DNA from 2 places in the Mesorhizobium sp. USDA 4132 genome. Region 1 is predicted to be linked to the other one. Evidence: predicted binding sites of a transcription regulator. Region 1 holds the regulator's gene; the other holds the start of a gene.
The links. The regulator PhoB, encoded in region 1, activates phosphate uptake and scavenging genes when phosphate is short. The targets are predictions, from matches to a motif close to TGTCATNNANCTGTCAT.
Positions count from the first base shown of each region.

Region 2: ACZ9IU_RS15820 (DUF1045 domain-containing protein) is a predicted target of PhoB. The motif match lies at 4,727-4,743, and genes of this name have one in related genera.

Region 1 covers NZ_JBWCCP010000001.1:587,370-594,919, forward strand. The annotation lists gene pstC (phosphate ABC transporter permease subunit PstC) at 1-121, shown strand, start outside; gene pstA (phosphate ABC transporter permease PstA) at 118-1,437, shown strand; gene pstB (phosphate ABC transporter ATP-binding protein PstB) at 1,451-2,266, shown strand; gene phoU (phosphate signaling complex protein PhoU) at 2,312-3,025, shown strand; gene phoB (phosphate regulon transcriptional regulator PhoB) at 3,047-3,730, shown strand; gene ACZ9IU_RS03010 (PACE efflux transporter) at 3,740-4,177, opposite strand; gene ACZ9IU_RS03015 (GcrA family cell cycle regulator) at 4,367-4,903, opposite strand; gene ACZ9IU_RS03020 (aspartate aminotransferase family protein) at 5,312-6,508, shown strand; gene argF (ornithine carbamoyltransferase) at 6,563-7,480, shown strand.
Region 2 covers NZ_JBWCCP010000001.1:3,089,912-3,097,461, forward strand. The annotation lists gene ACZ9IU_RS15790 (nucleotidyltransferase family protein) at 1-241, opposite strand, end outside; gene uraD (2-oxo-4-hydroxy-4-carboxy-5-ureidoimidazoline decarboxylase) at 307-804, opposite strand; gene puuE (allantoinase PuuE) at 801-1,727, opposite strand; gene ACZ9IU_RS15805 (AzlD family protein) at 1,798-2,100, opposite strand; gene ACZ9IU_RS15810 (AzlC family ABC transporter permease) at 2,097-2,804, opposite strand; gene ACZ9IU_RS15815 (AraC family transcriptional regulator) at 3,003-3,860, opposite strand; gene ACZ9IU_RS15820 (DUF1045 domain-containing protein) at 3,934-4,641, opposite strand; gene ACZ9IU_RS15825 (NAD(P)/FAD-dependent oxidoreductase) at 4,765-5,955, opposite strand; gene mnmC2 (tRNA (5-methylaminomethyl-2-thiouridine)(34)-methyltransferase MnmC2) at 5,954-6,694, shown strand; gene ACZ9IU_RS15835 (hypothetical protein) at 6,773-7,135, opposite strand; gene ACZ9IU_RS15840 (chemotaxis protein CheD) at 7,384-7,550, shown strand, end outside.

The DNA.
Region 1 (7,550 bases):
GTTCACCTCGCCGCAGACCCTGGTTGCCTTCGCGCTGGGCATCACGCTTTTCGCCATCACGCTTTGCCTCAACATCTACGCGCTTTATATCGTGCGCAAATACCGGGAGCAGTACGAATGACCGATGTGGTTTCTCCCGCCGCCGGCATCTCCAGGGCCAAGTCCGTCCGTCGCGATATCGGCATCAAGCGCCGTTACGCCGCCGAGCGTCGCTTCCGTGCCTATGGCATCGCCGCGCTTTCCTTCGGCATCATCTTCCTGATGCTTCTCCTGTGGTCGGTGGTCTCCAAGGGTTACACCGCCTTCCAGCAGACCATGATCACCATGCCGGTCGAGTTCTCGCAGCAGATCATCGACCCGCAGAACGAACGTGCCACCAATCCGCAGAAGCTGATGACGGCCAACTATCCGGTCGTCGCCCGCAATGCTCTCGCCAAGCTGCTTAACGTCAGCGTCGATGACCGTGTCGCGGCCCGCGCGGTCGGCCAGATGCTGTCGGATGGTGTCCGCGTTCAGCTGCGTGACCTGGTCATCGCCAATCCGGCGATCATCGGCACGACGCAGACGGTAAGACTGCTTGCTTCCGGCGATATCGACTCGGCCTACAAGGGCCAGATCGACCTCGACGTCAGCCAGGAAAACCGCAAGATCAACGACCAGCAGCTCGGCTGGATGAAGCAGCTCTCTGACAGCGGAGCCCTTGCCAAGCACTTCAACGGCGGCATTTTCGTCAACGGCGCATCGAGCCGTCCGGAAGCAGCCGGTGTCGGCGTCGCGCTCATCGGCTCGTTCTACATGATGCTGATCGTGCTTGTCCTGGCGCTACCGATCGGCGTCGCCGCTTCGATCTATCTCGAGGAATTTGCCCCGAAGAACAAGTTCACCGATCTGATCGAGGTGAACATCAACAATCTCGCGGCCGTTCCCTCGATCGTCTACGGTCTGCTAGGTCTGGCGGTGTTCGTCAACTTCATGGGCCTGCCGCGCTCGGCCTCCTTCGTTGGTGGTCTGGTGCTCACCCTCATGACGCTGCCGACGATCATCATCGCGACCCGCGCGGCACTGAAGGCAGTGCCGCCATCGATCCGTGCTGCCGCCCTCGGGCTCGGCGCCTCGAAGATGCAGACGATCTTCCACCATGTCTTGCCGCTTGCCATGCCGGGCATCCTGACCGGCACCATCATCGGCCTCGCCCATGCCCTTGGCGAAACCGCACCGCTGCTCCTGATCGGCATGGTGGCCTTCGTCGCCAACTATCCGACCACGCCGCTCGACCCGTCGACGGCGCTACCGGTCCAGATCTACATGTGGGCGAACGAAGCTGAGCGCGCGTTCGTCGAGCGTACCTCGGGAGCAATCATCATCCTGCTCCTGTTTCTCATCCTAATGAATGTTGGCGCAATTCTCTTGCGGCGTCGCTTCGAGCGGCGCTGGTAGAAGGAGTATGACAATGAATATGATGTCAGAATCGGCAGTAGAAAAGGCGCTGGACCAGAAGATGAGCGATGCTTCCCACAAGATGATCGGTAAGGACGTTTCGGTTTATTACGGCGAAAAGCGTGCGCTTTTCGACGTGAACCTCAACGTCCGCGAAAACACTGTGACGGCTCTCATCGGTCCTTCCGGTTGCGGCAAGTCCACCTTCCTGCGCTGCCTCAACCGCATGAACGACACGATCGAGAATTGCCGCGTCACCGGCAAGATCACCCTCGACACGGACGATATCTACGACAATAACATCGACGTCGTGGAACTTCGCGCCCGCGTCGGCATGGTTTTCCAGAAGCCGAATCCGTTCCCGAAGACCATCTACGAGAACATTTCCTACGGTCCGCGCATCCACGGCCTTTCCAAGAACAAGGCCGACATGGATCAGATCGTCGAGGCGAGCCTGCAGCGCGCCGGCCTCTGGACCGAAGTCAAGGATCGCCTGCATGAATCCGGCACCGGTCTCTCCGGCGGTCAGCAGCAGCGTCTGTGCATCGCCCGCGCGATCGCCGTGTCGCCCGAAGTCATCCTCATGGACGAACCATGCTCGGCTCTCGATCCGATCGCGACCGCCAAGGTAGAAGAGCTCATCCATGAACTTCGTGCCAACTACACGATCGTCATCGTGACGCACTCGATGCAGCAGGCTGCCCGCGTCTCGCAGCGCACCGCCATGTTCCATCTCGGCCAGCTCGTCGAGGAGAACGACACCGACAAGATGTTCACCAATCCCGACGACCAGCGCACCCAGGATTACATCATGGGCCGTTTCGGCTGACCCAGCCGACTGTGCCGCCTGAAAATCAATTTTGAGGACTAGAAGATGGCATCGACCCATATCCTGTCGGCTTATGACGACGAACTGAAATACCTGAGCCGCCGTATCTCCGAAATGGGCGGCCTCGCCGAGCAGATGTGCTCGGACGCCGTGCGCGCGCTGGTCAATTCCGACGCCGCACTCGCCCAGAAGGTCATCTCCGACGACGTGATCCTCGATCACGCCGAGCGCGAGATCGGCGACAAGGCGATCATCACGATCGCCCGCCGCCAGCCGGTTGCGGCCGACCTTCGCGAGATCGTCGGTTCGCTGCGCATCGCCTCTGATCTGGAGCGCGTCGGCGACCTTGGCAAGAACACCGCCAAGCGCGTCATCGCGGTTCAGGGCACCGGCGTGCCACGCAAGCTCGCTCGCGGCCTGGAGCATCTCTCCGATCTCGCCCTCGTGCAGCTCAAGGACGTCCTCGACGTCTATTCGACGCGTTCGGCGGAGAAGGCCGAGGCGATCCGCAGCCGCGACGAGGAAATCGACGCGATGTACACCTCGCTGTTCCGCGAGCTCCTCACCTACATGATGGAGGATCCGCGCAACATCACCACCTGCACGCATCTGCTGTTCTGCGCCAAGAACATCGAGCGCATCGGCGACCACGCCACCAACATCGCCGAGACCATCTACTACATGACGACCGGTGCCCAGCCGGAAGGCGATCGTCCGAAGGACGACTCGTCGAACACGCTCGGCGCGATCACCGAATAGAACTGACGGAGCAGACCAAGAATGCTGCCGAAAATTGCTGTCGTAGAAGACGAAGAAGCGCTGAGCGTGCTTCTTCGTTACAATCTGGAAGCCGAGGGTTATGAGGTCGATACCGTTTTGCGGGGCGACGAAGCCGAAATTCGGCTTCAGGAGCGGGTACCGGACCTCCTGATCCTGGACTGGATGCTGCCCGGCGTTTCCGGCATCGAACTCTGCCGCCGGCTGCGCATGCGCCCGGAAACGGAGCGCTTGCCGATCATCATGCTGACGGCCCGCGGCGAGGAGAGCGAACGTGTTCGCGGCCTCGCCACCGGCGCCGACGACTATGTCGTGAAGCCCTTCTCGACGCCTGAACTGATGGCCCGCGTCAAGGCGATGCTTCGCCGCGCCCGTCCCGAAGTGCTCTCCAGCGTGCTCCGTTGCGGCGATATCGAACTCGACCGGGAAACTCATCGCGTTCACCGCAAGAGCCGCGAAGTGCGCCTGGGCCCGACCGAATTCCGCCTGCTGGAATTCCTGATGGCGTCGCCCGGCCGCGTCTTTTCGCGGTCGCAGCTTCTGGACGGCGTCTGGGGTCACGACATCTATGTCGACGAGCGCACCGTCGACGTGCATGTCGGGCGTCTCAGGAAGGCGCTCAACTTCTCCAATATGCAGGATGTCATCCGCACCGTCCGCGGCGCGGGTTATTCAATGGAATCCTGAGAGGCGGCTTTAAGCCGCCTCGGTCTGCCGCTGCCATTCCGGCAACGGAAAGATCCTGTCGTAGGCCCAGTTGAAGAAGAAGGCATAGACCACGTAGAAGACCGCGAACGACACGTCCATCGTCAGCGCATGGGCGAGGCTGATGCCGAGATACCAGGCGATCAGCGGCAGAAGCGCGATCAGCAGTCCAAGTTCGAACAGCACCGCATGCGCCACGCGTATGGCGGTGTTTTTCTGCGTGCCGCCGGTAAAGCGCTGCATCAGGTGGTCGAAGCCGAGATTGTACAGATAGTTCCAGCCAGTGGCGATCGTCGCGCTGCCGATGCCGACCACGCCGATATCGGCGGCCGGCATGCCGAAGGCGAAGGAGCCGAGTGGTGTGATGAGAGCGAGCCCGATCAGTTCGAAGCTGATGGCATGGCGGATACGGTCGCGTGTCGAGCGCATGATGACCTCCTGGGATGCTTTCCGGGCCGTCCCGGAGTTTCTGCCCGAATGGGGGAGGTCGTCCTCGCTGTCTTTCAGATAGGCGCAATGCCGATCCGGAGCAAGGCTCGGCCGGCATATCTGCCATGCACAACAAAAAAGCGGGCCTTGAGCCCGCCTTCGATTTTTGCCCTCGTGTCGCGCCGCCGCTCAGACCCGTGCGGCAACCTTGCGGCGCTCGTTGACCGGCTGGTAGGCGAGCTTTGCGTGATAACCGCAATAGGGCGATGCATCCGGGGATTCACAGCCGCAGAAGTGGAAGTCTTCCTTAAGCGGGTCGCCGACCGGCCACTTGCAGGTGCGCTCGGTGAGTTCCGTCAATGCAAGGCGACGGGAGATCGGCACGACCACGTTGGAGGCCGGACGGTATTCCATCTCCTGGTAGGGTTCGATCTCGATCTCTTCCTTGACCATCGTCGCGCCGACGGCGCGGGTAACGGTCCGGGTCGTGACGCGCGACGCATAGTTCGGAGCCCGCGGCGCCGATGTCGTCCGCTTGGCAGCCGATGCGCGACCGGTCGCAACCGTGCCGCCGGCTTTCGCCCGGCCCGGCAGGCAGAGGCGATGCACCTTGCCGATCACGGCATTGCGGCTTACGCCTCCCAGTTGTGCAGCAATCTGGCTGGCACTCAGGCCCTCCGACCACAATCTTTTGAGCTTCTCGACACGCTCGTCTGTCCAGTTCATGCCCGTTCTCCGCCTTTGAACGCCGCTGGCATGCAGAATCCGTCCACCTTTACTGTGAAAATCATTTCACAGCACCCACTATATCTATGCTTGAGGTGACTAGTTCCGCCGCATGCAGTCTAGTAATTGATCTTTAACCTAGTGTGAGGCTGACTCCGTGGCAAGAGTCGGAGGAATCTGCGGGATTCGATTTCGTGGTTTTCCCCAACTTGCTGTGATGGAGAGTCTTTTTTGTCACAGAAGCCAGCGCCTGTCGGTTTCCGGTCGTAACGCGCCTAAAACACCGAGCTTTGTTGACATTGACGGCCTAAACCCCGATAGTGCCCCCGCCGCCCAGTGGGCGGCATTTTTGGTTTTTCTGGCCGGTTTTGTCGGCCTTTTTTGACTGCCTAGAGGAGTGATGTCGCCATGGCTGAAGCCGCGCTTTTCGACACGTTTGCCCGGGCTCCGCTGCGTTTTGAACGCGGCGAGGGCGTATGGCTTGTGACGGAAAGTGGAGAGCGATATCTCGACTTCGGCGCGGGCATCGCCGTCAATTCGCTCGGTTATGGCCACCCGCATCTCGTCGGCGCGCTGAAGGCGCAGGCCGACAAGGTCTGGCACACGTCCAACCTCTTCGAGCAGCCCGGCCAGGAGACGCTGTCGCGCCGCCTCGCCGACAACTCTTTCGCGGATAAGGTGTTTTTCACCAATTCCGGTGCGGAGGCGCTCGAATGCGCCATCAAGACCGCGCGCCGCTACCAGTTCGTGAAGGGCCATCCGGAACGCTTCCACATCGTCACCTTCGAGGGCGCCTTCCATGGCCGCACGTTGGCGACCATCGCTGCGGGCGGCCAGGCGAAATATCTCGAAGGTTTCGGCCCCAAGGTCGAAGGCTTCGATCAGGTGCCGTTCGGCGATATGGACGCTTTGAAGGCTGCGATCACCGATGCGACCGCGGCGATCCTCATCGAGCCGATCCAGGGCGAGGGCGGCATCCGGCCGGTTCCAAAGGAATTCTTGGCTGCGCTGCGGCAGATCTGCGACGACAACGGCCTGCTGTTGATCTTCGACGAGGTCCAGACCGGCGTCGGCCGCACCGGCAAACTGTTCGCCTATGAATGGACGGGCGTTTCGCCCGACATCATGGCGCTCGCCAAGGGCATCGGCGGCGGGTTCCCGCTCGGGGCCTGCCTTGCCACGGCGGAAGCTGCGTCCGGTATGACAGCCGGCACCCACGGCACCACCTACGGCGGCAACCCTCTGGCCATGGCGGTCGGCAATGCCGTGCTCGACGTGATCCTGGGGGATGGCTTCCTGGAAAATGTCCGCGACGTCACGTTGGTCTTGCGGCAGGGGCTCGCCAGCCTCAAGGATCGCTTCCCCAACGTCATCGAGGATATCCGCGGCGAAGGCCTGCTGCTCGGCGTGAAGGCAAAGGTGCCGGCGGGCGACCTGGTTGCTGCCATGCGGGGTGAACACATGCTGGCCGTTCCGGCCGGTGACAACGTGGTGCGTCTCCTGCCACCGCTCACAGTCACAGCGGAGGAAGCCCGCGAGGGTCTCTCCCGCATCGAGAAAGCGGCGGAAAAGCTCTCCGCCTCGGAAATGAAGAAATCGGCCTGAGCGGGCAAAAAGGGGGATGCCGTTGTAGGTTTCCCGCGTCACAGGGAACATCACATGGCATCTCCCAAGCATTTCCTCGATCTTTCCGCCGTTTCCCCGGCTGATCTGCGCAGCATTCTCGACGACGCGAAGACCCGCAAGCAGGCTACCAAGGCCGGCACGGCGGAAAAGCCGCTAGCCGGCAAGATGCTGGCGATGATCTTTGAAAAACCTTCCACCCGCACCCGCGTATCCTTCGATGTCGGCATGCGCCAGCTCGGCGGCGAGACGCTGTTCCTGTCGGGTACCGAAATGCAGCTCGGTCGCGCCGAGACGATCGGTGACACCGCCAAGGTTCTGTCGCGTTACGTCGACGCCATCATGATCCGCACCACGGATCACGCCCGTATGCTGGAGCTTGCCGAACACGCGACCGTACCGGTCATCAATGCCCTGACCGACGACACGCATCCCTGCCAGATCATGGCGGACATCATGACTTTCGAAGAGCATCGCGGGCCGATCGCCGGCAAGACGGTTGCCTGGACCGGCGACGGCAATAACGTGCTGCATTCCTTCGTCGAAGGTGCTGCCCGTTTCGGCTATCGCATGAACATGGCGGTGCCGATGGGGTCGGAACCTGCCGACAAGTTTCTCAACTGGGCGCGCAACAACGGTGGCAACATCATGCTTTGCCATGATGCCGAAAAGGCGGTCGCCGGCGCCGATTGCGTCGTCACCGACACCTGGGTCTCGATGAACCAGGAGCACAAGGCGCGCGGCCACAACGTCTTCCAGCCCTTCCAGGTCAATGCCGACCTGATGAAGCGGGCCGACAAGGAGGCGCTGTTCATGCACTGCCTGCCGGCTCATCGCGGCGAGGAAGTCACCGACGAGGTCATCGACGGCCCGCAATCGGTGGTCTTCGACGAGGCTGAGAACCGCCTGCACGCACAGAAATCCATTCTCGCCTGGTGCTTCGGCGCGGTCTGAACGCAATGTCCCGGACGGTGCGGATGCGGAGAGCGGCGGCGATCGAACCTTGATTTCCGCCCCGCAATCC
Region 2 (7,550 bases), 2.5 Mb from region 1:
AATCCCCCGGAACCTTGACATCCACCGGAACGCCCAACGCTTCTTCGAGATCTCCCTGAAGTCCGCCGAGCGTGAACAGGGACGTGGTCGGCGACGGGTCGACCAGGATATCGAGATCGCTGTCGGGTCGGTCTTCGCCGCGCAGCACTGAGCCATAGACGCGAGGATTGGAGACCTGCCGGCGGGCAACGATCTCCCGGATGACATCCCGGTTCTTCTCCAGCACTTCCGACGGTCTCATGGCGTCACTCCTGATATCGCCAATATAAGCGACGGAAAGGATCGAGGAAAGAAGCGTCCAAGGCCTCAATGTCCCGGAAGCAGCGATTGCAGACGCAGGAGCGCGATCTTTTCCACCTGGGCGGCGGCGGTATCGAACTCCTCTTCGGCCGAGTTGTGGATGCGCTTCTCAAAGGCGGCCAGGATGTCATCCTTGGTGAGACCCTTGACCGCGATGATGAAAGGGAAGCCGAATTTTTGCGTATAGGCGGTATTGAGCTCGGTGAAGCGGGCGTGTTCGGCAGCGCTCAGGCGGTCCAGCCCGGCGCCGGCCTGTTCTTTTTTGCTGTCCTCGGTCAGTTCGCCGGCGATCGCCAGCTTGCCCGCAAGGTCGGGATGGGCGCGCAGCACGCCGAGGCGTTCCTCGCGGCTTGCCCGGCGGAAGATCGAGGTCAGCGCGTCATGCACACTCTTGGAGGTCAGGGGCACCAGCATCAGACCGGCGTCATAGGCGCGTTCGGCGATGAAGGGCGAATGTTCGAACACGCCGCCGAACATCTGGATGAAATCGCCGCGGGCGGTCATAGCGTGCCCGCCGGCTTGTGATGCTCGTGCCAGTGCCTGGCAATCTCGATGCGCTGCGGGATCCAGACCTTGTCGTGGCTGAGCACATATTCGATGAAACGCTTCAACGCGGCGGCGCGGCCGGGCCGCCCGACGAGGCGGCAGTGGAGGCCGACCGACATCATCTTCGGCGCGCCTTCCCTGCCCTCCTGGTAAAGCACGTCGAAGGCATCCTTGAGATAGGTGAAGAACTGGTCGCCGGTGTTGAACCCCTGCGGCGTCGCAAACCGCATGTCGTTGGTTTCCAGCGTATAGGGGATGATCAGGAAGGGCTTCTGGTCGAGCCCGTTGACCCAGTAAGGCAGATCGTCTGCGTAACTGTCGGAGGAATAGAGGAAGCCGCCCTCTTCCATGACCAGTTTCAGCGTGTTGTCGGAAGGCTTGCCCTGGTACATGCCGTAGGGCCGCTCGCCGACGAGCTCGGTGTGCAGCCGCACGGCCTCGAGGATGTGCTCGCGCTCCTTTGCCTCCGGGAAATCCTTGTATTCCAGCCAACGGTAGCCGTGGCTGGCGATCTCCCAGCCGGCTTCCTTCATGGCGGAGACCGCTTCCGGATTGCGGGCCATGGCGAGCGTCACGCCGTAGACGGTGGTCTGGACCTTGAGTTCGGTAAACATCCGAAACAGACGCCAGAAGCCGGCGCGCGAGCCGTATTCGTAGATCGATTCCATGTTGAGGTTGCGCTGGCCCGGCCAGGGCGCGGCACCGACGATTTCCGACAGCAGGTTCTCCGAGGCCGGATCGCCGTCCATGATCGAGCTCTCGCCACCCTCCTCGTAATTGATCACGAACTGCACGGCGACGTGAGCGCCGCCCGGCCATTTCGGATCGGGGGTGGAACGGCCGTAGCCGACGAGTTCGCGCGGATAGTCTTTTGCCTGCATGGATCACCTTCGACGAATGAGGCCGGACGGTAGCGCACCCTTTCCGGCCATGTCGAGATGGAAATGACGCTTAGAGGCCGAGCGCCCGAAGGATCGCGACTGAGGCGACCCCGAGTGCCACGGAAACGAGCATCGGCAGGCGAAGTGCCGCAAAAGTAGTCACGGCGCAGGCCAAGGTTTCGGCAATCCCGGTCGCAAAAGCGGTCGGCGCGACGACAGCCATCAGAACTGCCGGCGGGATCGATTCGATCGCCTTGCGGCGGCCGCCTTCGAGCGAGACGTGGCGGATGAGCACGAGGCCGCTCAACCGGGTAAGTGCGGTCGCAGCCGCCATGGCGAGGATGGCAATGAGCGTGGCGAGATCAACAGTCATGGCGTCACCTCGATATCCCGGGACTTGCCGGTCACCAGGGCGGCGGCAAGGCCGGCGATAGCACCGGCAGCGATATACCAGACGCCCGGCACGAAATGTTGGGTGGCGACGGCGGCCGCGCCGCTCGCGAGCAGCACGGCGCCGGTTTCCGGTCCCTTCCAGAAGCCCATGACCAGCACGATGAAGACGGCTGGAAAGGCAAAGTCGAGCCCGAGCACCACCGGGTCGCCGAGAAAGGCACCGAGGGCGGCACCAGCCAGCCCCGAGAGTACCCAGGCGAGATAGAAGGGCATGGCGAGGCCGGCGAACCAGGCGGGCGTCAGCCGCGCCACCTTGGCCCGGAACTCCGCCATCGCCCAAATCTCGTCGGCGAGGAACAGCATCGAGAGATGGCGCGCCGGTTGGCCGAAACCATCCATTCTGATACCGAGCGAGGCGCTCATCAGCACGTGGCGGATATTGACCAAAAGCGCGGCAAAACCGACCCCGGTCCAGGAGGCCGGATGGGTCCAGATATCCATCGCTACGAACTGCGACCCACCGGCGAATACCAGCGCGCTCATCAACCCCGCTTCGGCCGGCGACAGGCCTTTCGTGGCAGCAACCGCGCCAAAAACGAGGCCGATCGGGATGACCGCGGCGATCAGCGGCGAGATCGCCCGCATGCCGCCGAGGAAGTCTTGCAGTTTTGTATCGTTGTTCATCCAATAACCTTGATCTGCTGTCGGCGTACGTCGTCCCCTCACCCGGCCTCCGCTTCGCTCGGCCACCCTCTCTCCAAGGGGAGAGGGTGATCGGAGTCGTTGCGGCAATCCCTCTTCTCCCCTCGGGGAGAAGGTGCCGGCAGGCGGATGAGGGGGAGGCTTAAGGCGCCCGACATCTATCGTCTTGAACGAAAGTGATCAGCGAGCCCGGTATTGCCCCGGCGTCAGCCCGGTGCGGGCCTTGAAGTGCCGGGTGAAATGGGCCTGGTCGGCAAAACCGCATTCGAGCGCGATCTCGGCCGGCTGGCCGCCTTCCCTCAAGCGCTTGCGGGCCGCTCGGATGCGGATGTCGGTGAGGAAGGAATGCGGCGTGATGTGGAATTCCTTGCGGAACGCGCGGATAAGGTGAGCGCGGCTGAGACCCGCGACGGTCGCAAGTTCCTCCAGCCCGACATCGCAAGCAAAATTCTCGGTGAGGTAGTCCCGGGCCTGGCGCACGGCGGTGCGCTCCGTCGTATCGGCCGGTACGATGATCGAACTGCCGTGACGGCGAAACATCGCGTCGAGCACCAGGAACATCGCCTGGCTGGTTTCGAGCGCGCCGGAGCCTTCTTCCAGCGTCCGGTGCGCCTGGTGGAAAGCGTCGGCAAGTGCTTGATCGTGGAGGAGCTGGATGCCGAAGGCGGGCGTGCCCTCAAAAGGTTTGCCGGTGACGTCTTCGAGTATCTCGCGCAGCAGTGCGACATCCGGATAGATCATCCGGTAGCGATACCCGCCGCCCCGCGGCGCACCGTCATGTGTCTCGCCCGGATTGATCAGGTAGAGCCCGCCCGGCCCGGCGCTTTCGCGGCTGCCCTTGATGGTGCAAACCTGCATGCCCTGCTCGATCGCACCTATACTGAACGTATCATGCGCATGCGGCGCGAATTCGTGGGTGAGAAACGTCGCGCGCAGGCATTCCATGCCGCCAAAGCGATCGTCCCGCCAGAAACGGGTCACCTCTGCCGGCATCAGCGGCATGTGGTCGGTGGCCTGTTCCTGCGAGATATTCTCCATGGAAAAAGTATAGCAGATCGGCGACCATCGCTCTTGAACAAAAGTGACGCCGGAAGCCAGAGGCACCTGAATGTCAGGCGATCTTGCGCGCCGCCACGCGGCCCATCGGATGCAGCGAATGCACCAGGAAGGGCGCGCCGGGCTCCTCCTCGATGAAGAGCGCCAGATTGGCGATCTCGACCGGCTTTTTCAGATAGGGTTCGAAATAATCGCGCAGCGCCAGGTCGAAACGCGGCATCTCGACCAGCGACAGCGGGCCGGTCAGGGTCATGTGGAAACGGAACTCGTCCATCACATAAGGGTGGCCCCAGCGATGCAGGTTGGCGAATTGCGGCGCCGAGAGATCGCCAGAATCGCTGCGCTCCAGCTCAGCTTCCGACAATGGCGTGCGGAAATTGTCGAACTCCTGGACCACGGAAGCAGCCAGGAACCGGACGGTATCGCAAGGAACGACCGGCGCCAGGCCGAAGAAGTTGCCGAGCCGCACGACTTCGAGCTTCGGCAATTCGAAAGGGCTGTGGGTGCCGGCAAACCGCATCAGATGGCGCAGCAGCATCGGTTCGGTCACGTCGGGTGCCAAGCGGAACGGCGCCTTCAGCGTCGCGTGGAAACCGTAGCGGCGTGGCAGCGCGGTGTTGAAAGCAATGTCGTGAATGCCGATGCCACGGATTGCCGGCGGCTCCGTCGCTTCGCCTGAAAAGGCGTTGCGGCCGAGCCACTGCGCTGCAGCGACCGTCAGCGGATCATGCGCCGGAGGCGTGAAATGAATGGCATAGCGCATGCGTCACCTTCTGAACGTCCTTTTCAGCAACCCCGTGTTTTACGCATTGCTCAACAATCCCTGCCGTGGGGGTTAAGTGATTTGCGTGACAGAATAACGACGCGGAGGACCGAAAACTCGCGTTTAACGCGAGGCGACGGCAAGATGACTGGTGAGCGTAAATGACGCCGGAAGCCGCATTTCCCGGCCATTCACGGCATTGAGCGCCGCATCCGCCAACCTATGCGCGATACCGAAACTCACCTTAAAACCACCTGTGAGCGCGATCACTCGGGCGTGATCGGGATGCGCGCCGACCATCGGATCGCGGCCGATCGCCTTCGGCCGCAATCCCGCCCAGCGCTCGACGACGGGGGCCTGCGCCAGGGCCGGCACGAGCGACCGGGCGCGCAAGACGAGGTCGTCGAGCTGCCTGTCGGTCGACGACGGGTCTTCGAACACATCCTCGCTGGTGCTGCCGACCGCCACGTGACCGCCCTCATGGGCGACCAGATAGAGGCCGTTCAGGAAGATCACCGGCAGAGACGGATCGATATTGGCCTTGAGCAGCGCCGCCTGCCCCTTGACCGGCTGGCCGATCGGATGTTTCAGCGGCGGCGAGACGCCTTGAAGCAGAGAAAAGGATCGGTGGCCGGCCGAGACGATGCAGTGTCCGAAGGCGACGCTTTCGCCGCCGCGGAATATAATCCTATTAGCGGCTGGATCTACCGTTTCGGCCTCCAGGCCTTCGACGATTCGGACATTGCCGGCCCTACGCAGGAAGGCCGCGAGAGCCGATACGAGACCCCGCGGCGAAACCCGGGCGGCAAACGTGTCATGCACCAGTCCGGCAGCTGCGAAGGAGGCATCCGGCCAGCCTTTTTGCGGCGGGCGGTCGAGCACATGCCAAAGGAAACGACGGTCACCGCGCCGCCAGCAGGCTTCCGCATCGGCCGAATGGCCGAGCGCGATCTTGCGTAAGTGCGGCTTCGGCAGCGGAATCAGCCGGCCGGAGCGGCGGTAGCCACAGGCCATGCCCGTCTCGGCTTCGAGCTCAGCGATTTCGTCTTCCAGCGACAGAAGCGCATCGAACTGGAACTGCTTCTTGTCGTCCCACTTATCGGGCATATACGGCATCAGGGCGCCCAAGAGCCCGCCGCTTGTCCCCTGCCCCAACGAGCCGGCATCGACAAGCAGGGTGCGGATGCCGAGTCGCTCGGCCTTGACCGCCGCCCAGAGGCCCATGATGCCGCCGCCCAGGATGACGAGATCGGCGGATGCGGGAAGGACATGAGATTGACCGCCGAAGCCGGCAGGATTATCCGCATCTCCCATGAGCGACCGTGATCCTGAAATTCGTGTGACCGAAAGCCAGACGCTGGACTGGCATGACGGCGATATGCCCTATTCGCAAAAGTTTGGCGATCACTTTTATTGCCGCACCGACGGCCGGCTGGAGTGTGGCCACACGTTTCTGGCCGGCAATGGCCTGCCGGAGCGCTGGGGCCTGCCGGAGCGCTGGAAAAGTCACCGGACTTTCCGGATCGGCGAACTCGGGTTCGGCACCGGCCTGAATTTCTGCGAGACCTGGCGGCAATGGAAGCTTTTTCGCCCCGCAGGCGCGAAGCTTCATTTCACCTCTTTCGAACTCTATCCGATGCAGCGCGACGAAATCGACCGGGCGCTCACCCGCTGGCCGGAGATCGCGGCGGAACGGCAGGCAGTGGTCAAAGCTTGGCCGGACGAGCCTGCCGGGCATATCGTGATCGACGCCGACGCCCAGACACGTCTGACAGTCGTCTGCGGCCCGGCACTCGAAGGCGTCTCCGCGGCCAGCGCGGATTTCGACGCGTGGTTCCTCGACGGCTTTGCGCCGTCGCGCAATCCGGACATGTGGTCGCCGGATATCATGCAGGCGCTCCATGACAAAACCTTACCTGGCGGCACGTTCGGCACTTATGCGGCAGCCGGCTTCGTACGGCGAAACCTGCAGGCGGCCGGTTTTACCGTCGAACGGCGGCCGGGATTTGCTGGCAAACGCGAGATGTTGTGCGGCATCAAACCGGCGCCCTGATCCAGGGTCGCGCCAAGACCGCCCAACATAAAACAGCCGGCCCTGAGACCGGCTGCCATCCATCACATCGCATGCCACCTACTGGCAGACGCGCAGGCTTTCCATGTGCCATCCGCCGTCATAGGCGTTGCGGACGCGGCGGTCCTCGAACCAGCAGCGCGGCCGCGGCGGCGGTGGCGGATCGATGTAACGCGGCCCGCTGTCACTGGCGAGAGCCCCGCCGATCAGACCGCCGATGACGCCCGCGGCCAAACCTCCGGCAATCAGCGCGCCATCGTTGTTATGATGCCTGCGCGGCGGGTCACGGCGATCGTATCGATCATATCGATCGTATCGGTCGTAGTGTCTGTCCCACTGTTGGGCCGAGGCTTCACCGGCCGGCAACAGGACGCTGGTGCAGGTAGCGGCCAGAATCAGCGCCGAGACAATCATCTTCTTCATCACAAGCGTCTCCGTTTCCACCGAGCTGCGCCTGAAAGCGGCAAAAGGGGCTCGGGTATTGCCGGACAATGCCGGTGCCGAGCTTAACGGTCCCTGAACGGAAAACCGGTCGCTCGCACCCTGCCGAAATTACGAAAAACGTATAAGACCGTATTTCTCGCCACTCATTGTTGGTCCCTCCCGCTCGCGTCCCGCTTTCATACTTTTGCGTGAAAATAATTTTCACATACACGGGATCAGAGCATCAGATGAACTTCACGGGCTCCCACCATATCCATGTCATTGGCGGCCAATATGCGGTGTCGGCCGATCCCGATACCGTGCTGATGACCGTTCTCGGGTCCTGCGTCTCGGCCTGCATCTACGACACCACCACCAACATCGGGGGGATGAACCATTTCATCCTGCCTGCGAG